DNA from 2 places in the Roseovarius tibetensis genome. Region 1 is predicted to be linked to the other one. Evidence: riboswitches for the same ligand, from Rfam matches in the RefSeq annotation. Region 1 holds a riboswitch; the other holds the start of a gene.

What was found. Region 1 has a riboswitch for thiamine pyrophosphate ahead of ACROSR_RS11940 (3-oxoacyl-ACP reductase). Riboswitches for the same ligand answer to the same signal wherever they lie in the genome.
Region 2: it holds a riboswitch for thiamine pyrophosphate, as region 1 does, so the genes downstream of both, thiD (bifunctional hydroxymethylpyrimidine kinase/phosphomethylpyrimidine kinase) here and ACROSR_RS11940 (3-oxoacyl-ACP reductase) in region 1, are expected to answer to the same signal.

The regions. Positions count from the first base shown of each region.
Region 1 covers NZ_JBPBBB010000016.1:64,005-66,203, forward strand. The annotation lists gene ACROSR_RS11935 (class I SAM-dependent methyltransferase) at 1-142, opposite strand, end outside; TPP riboswitch at 1,021-1,122, shown strand; gene ACROSR_RS11940 (3-oxoacyl-ACP reductase) at 1,169-1,951, shown strand; gene ACROSR_RS11945 (LLM class flavin-dependent oxidoreductase) at 1,963-2,199, shown strand, end outside.
Region 2 covers NZ_JBPBBB010000002.1:144,498-146,696, forward strand. The annotation lists gene ychF (redox-regulated ATPase YchF) at 1-479, shown strand, start outside; gene ACROSR_RS02585 (ion channel) at 597-1,037, shown strand; TPP riboswitch at 1,274-1,376, shown strand; gene thiD (bifunctional hydroxymethylpyrimidine kinase/phosphomethylpyrimidine kinase) at 1,423-2,199, shown strand, end outside.

The DNA.
Region 1 (2,199 bases):
CGATGTCGATGATGGCATCGCCGGGGCGCGCCGAGGCTTGGACAAGATCGACTGATATCGACGGTGTCGCCTCGAACCACGTCAGATCTTCTTCCTGGCGCGTGGTGTAGATCGCGTCCCAGTGCTCTTGTCTGTCTGCCATCACTGCCGGACCTTTCCTCTGCGTCGTATCCTAATCCGAGATGCATGCCGGGATACAGGCATTTCAGCCCTGAGACCTCAAGACGCCGGGATCGGAACGCCGTCACGCGATCCGCCCCGCGCGGTGGCGCGATCACGTTGCCACAGCCCCGCGTGATGCGCGACATGCCGTGCGGACTGTGCACCATGTCGCGAGGTGGGTGGCACCGCCTTAGACCGGGCTACCCATCATGGGCGTGCTCATGTTCCGGGATGGTCGGGTCGTGCTTTCCGGGCAGCACGATGCGATCCGGAGGTGTTGTTCAGGAGGATGGGCAGCGTCTTTCCCTTGGATTAGGTGGGCGATCGCGACATCCGCATGATGCACAAGAAAACGGCCGGCTGCTTTCGCGACCGGCCGTCCTTCACGGGTTCGTTGCATAACGATTGCTTCAGTGCGCCGGGCTCGCGACACCCGCGGGCTTGCGGGTGAAGAGGCGGCGCAGAATGCTCCGGATCAGCAGGGCACGCTGACGGCGCGCCTCGTTTGTGATTGCGTCGAGTTCGGGTTGAGTTGGCATTCGGTACATCGTCGTGTCTTTCTGTTCGCCGCGTGATCAACGCGGGTATGATCGTGGTAGGCTCTATATCGCTGCACTGCGGCGTAATTACCAATCCATTCCGCTATGCGTTTTTTGCATGGCTCGTCGGCTGGCCGTCCCGGTCATACGCGGGCCTACGCCTGCGATGCAGGGCGTCGCGCGGACGGCATGCGGGGCAGGGGGTAAGCGCGTCACCGAACGGGCGCGAATGGTTCACAAGGCCCGCGACACGCGCTGCCACGATGGCCTTGTTGTTTTCGGGTGATGACTTCAGCGGCATCATCCGCTAAGGATTCAGAACAACGACACGGGGTGCCTTGGGCGATTTGCCGGGGCTGAGATCAAACCCGTCGAACCTGATCCAGTTAATACCGGCGAAGGGATGTCCGTCTGATGATGAGCCGATCGGCAGACATGCGTCCCCGACCCGAAAAAGGGGACGTAACATGACCGCGACCGAACCTGACCTGCCGCTTTCCCGTCAACTTGTCCTGATCACCGGCGCCAGCCGGGGCTTGGGCGCCTGCCTCGCCCACGCGTTTCTGGCGCAGGGTGCGCGGGTGATCGTGAATTACCTTGAAAGCGCAGAGGCCGCGCAGGCTGTGGCTGCGCATGCACCAGAGCGTACGCTGGCGGTGCAGGCAGATGTGCGCGACCCCGATTCGGTCCGCGCCATGTTCGCGGCGGCACAGGCGCATTTCGGGGCGCCGGTGACGACTGTCGTCAACAATGCGCTGCCGGCCTTTTCGTTCAATGGCGATGCGCGGCCCGGCCCGGATGCCCTGACATGGGAACATCTCGATCACCAGTTGCAGGGCGTGGCGCGCGGCGCGCTGAATACCGTTCAGGCGGCGCTGCCGGGGATGCGGGAACTGGGATTCGGGCGGGTGATCAACATCGGCACCAACCTGTTCCAGAACCCGGTCGTGCCCTATCACGACTACACGGCGGCCAAGGCGGCACTGCTGTCGCTGACCCGCACGCTGGCGCATGATCTGGGCCCCGAGGGCATCACCGTGAACATGCTGTCGGGCGGGCTGCTGCGCACCACGGATGCCTCTGCCGCCACGCCCGAGGCGGTGTTCGATCTGATCGCCGCCAACACGCCGCTGCGCCGGGTCACCACGCCCGAGGAGTTTGCCGACGCCGCCCTGTTTTTCGCCTCGCCCTGGGCACGGGCCGTTACCGGGCAGAACCTGGTGGTCGATGGCGGCCTCGTGAAGAACTGAAGCGCGCGCAGATGCATCTTAACCTGTTCATCATGGCCTGCGGCCATCACCGCGCGGCGTGGCGCCAGCCCGGATCGCCGGTCGAGCGTCTGGGCGATATCCGTTACTACGAGGGGCTGGCGCAGATCGCCGAGCGGGGCAAGCTGGACGCGGTGTTCTTTGCCGATGGTCAGGCGGCCACCAATGTCGGCGGCGGGCCCTTGTGGTTTCTCGAACCGCTGACGGCGATGGCGGCGATGGCCCGCGCG
Region 2 (2,199 bases), on a different contig from region 1:
GCAATGTCGACGAGGCTCACGCCGCCGACGGCAACGCCCATTCAGAGGCCGTGGCACGCATGGCCGAGGCGCAGGGCGCGGCCTCGGTCGTGATCTCGGCGCAGATCGAAGAGGAAATCAGCCAGCTCGACGCCGAGGAGGCGGCGATGTTCCTGGACGAGATGGGGCTCGACGAGGCCGGTCTCGACCGGCTCATCCGCGCCGGCTACGACCTGTTGCACCTCGAGACCTATTTCACCGTCGGCCCGAAAGAGGCCCGCGCCTGGACCGTGCCCACCGGCACAACCGCGCCCAAGGCCGCCGGGGTCATACACGGCGATTTCGAACGTGGCTTCATCCGGGCTGAAACCATCGCCTACGACGATTTCGTCAGTCTCGGCGGCGAACAGAAGGCCAAGGATGCCGGCAAGATGCGCGCCGAGGGCAAGCAGTATATTGTCAAGGATGGCGACGTGCTGCATTTCCTCTTCAATACCTGACCCGCGCGCACCGGTCCCCCGCAGCACACATGGTGCGGCCCGAACGGCTGGATGGGACGCCCGCGTCCAGGCGGGTCACGGAACGCACGAAACCGTGGCAGGAGCCTTGTGACGTCAATGACCGCATTCATCATTCTTGCCGTTGCCGCGCTGCTGATTTCCGCGACGGTCCTGGTCCACTACGAGGCATTGCGCATGACCGGGCGGTTGATCCGCCATCTGCCGATCCGCCCGCGACAACGTGTTCTGGTCGTCATCTTCGCGTGCTTCGCCGCGCATCTCGTCGAGATCATCCTCTATGCCGCCGCGATCGCGGCGCTGCATCAAAGCGCGCGTTTTGGCGGGATCGAGGGTCAGGCCACGGCGACGGCGCTCGACTTCTTCTATTTCTCGATCACCAGCTTCACCACCCTTGGTATCGGGGATGTCTATCCCGAGGGACCGCTCAGGATCCTCGCCGGCATCGAATCCCTCAACGGGTTTCTGCTTATCACATGGTCTGCATCGTTCACCTATCTCGTCATGCGGCGCCACTGGCACCCGGATCTGGATGACTAGCGGCCGCGCTCGCCCGCATTGACGGGACCACGGCGCAAACCCCACCGCCCCGCGCCGTCTGTCCGGACTGCGTCCTACCGTTTTCATCTTTCTCCAAATACTCCCGCCGGAGGCGCGTCACACATCAGCGCGCGGTCGGGCGACTGGCGCAGAGATCAGTCCCGCCGGGCCGGGTCCCGACCTCGGGCGCCGCGGATGTCGCCCCTTGTCGGGTCGGCACCTAATTGCTATCTCGAAAGTATCCGTTGGGGTGCCCGATCACGGGGCTGAGAGGCAACAGGCCAACCCATCGAACCTGATCCGGGTCACACCGGCGTAGGGAACGGAGCCTTGTCTGCCAACCGGCGCAGCACCTTCGTTCCCGATAACGAGAGAGGAACGCAGGATGGCGACAACAGCGCTGACGATTGCAGGCTCCGACAGTGGCGGTGGCGCAGGCATTCAGGCCGACCTCAAGACATTCTCGGCGCTTGGTGTCTACGGGGCCAGCGTGATCACCGCCGTCACGGCGCAGAATACCGTTGCGGTGACCGACGTACACCCGATCCCCGAGGCCAGCGTCGCCGCGCAAATCGCGGTGGTGCTGGATGACATCCGGATCGACGCGATCAAGATCGGCATGCTGGGTGATGCCAGCCTGATCGAGACGGTTGCGCGGGCGCTTGCCGACCATGCCGGCCCCGTGGTGATCGACCCGGTCATGGTCGCGAAATCCGGGGCCCGGCTGCTGCCCGACAGCGCGCGTGCCGCGCTTTTGACACATCTGGTGCCACGCGCCGACCTGTTGACACCGAACCTGCCAGAGGCGGCGGCGCTTCTCGGGCTGCCCGAAGCGCGCAGCAACGCCGACATGCAGGATCACGGCGCGCGACTGCGCGACATGGGCGCGCGCGCGGTGCTGATGAAAGGCGGCCACGGCAAGGGCGAGACCTGCACCGACTGGCTGATCGGCGACGAGGCGATCCGCTTCGACGCACCCCGTATCGCCACGCGCAACACCCACGGCACGGGCTGTTCCTATTCCTCGGCCATCGCGGCGGGGCTTGCGAAGGGGCATACCCTGACGCAGGCGGTCGAGCGCGCGCATGGCTGGCTGCACGCGGCGATCCGGGCCGCAGATCGGCTACAGATTGGCGAGGGGCACGGACCGGTGCATCACTTT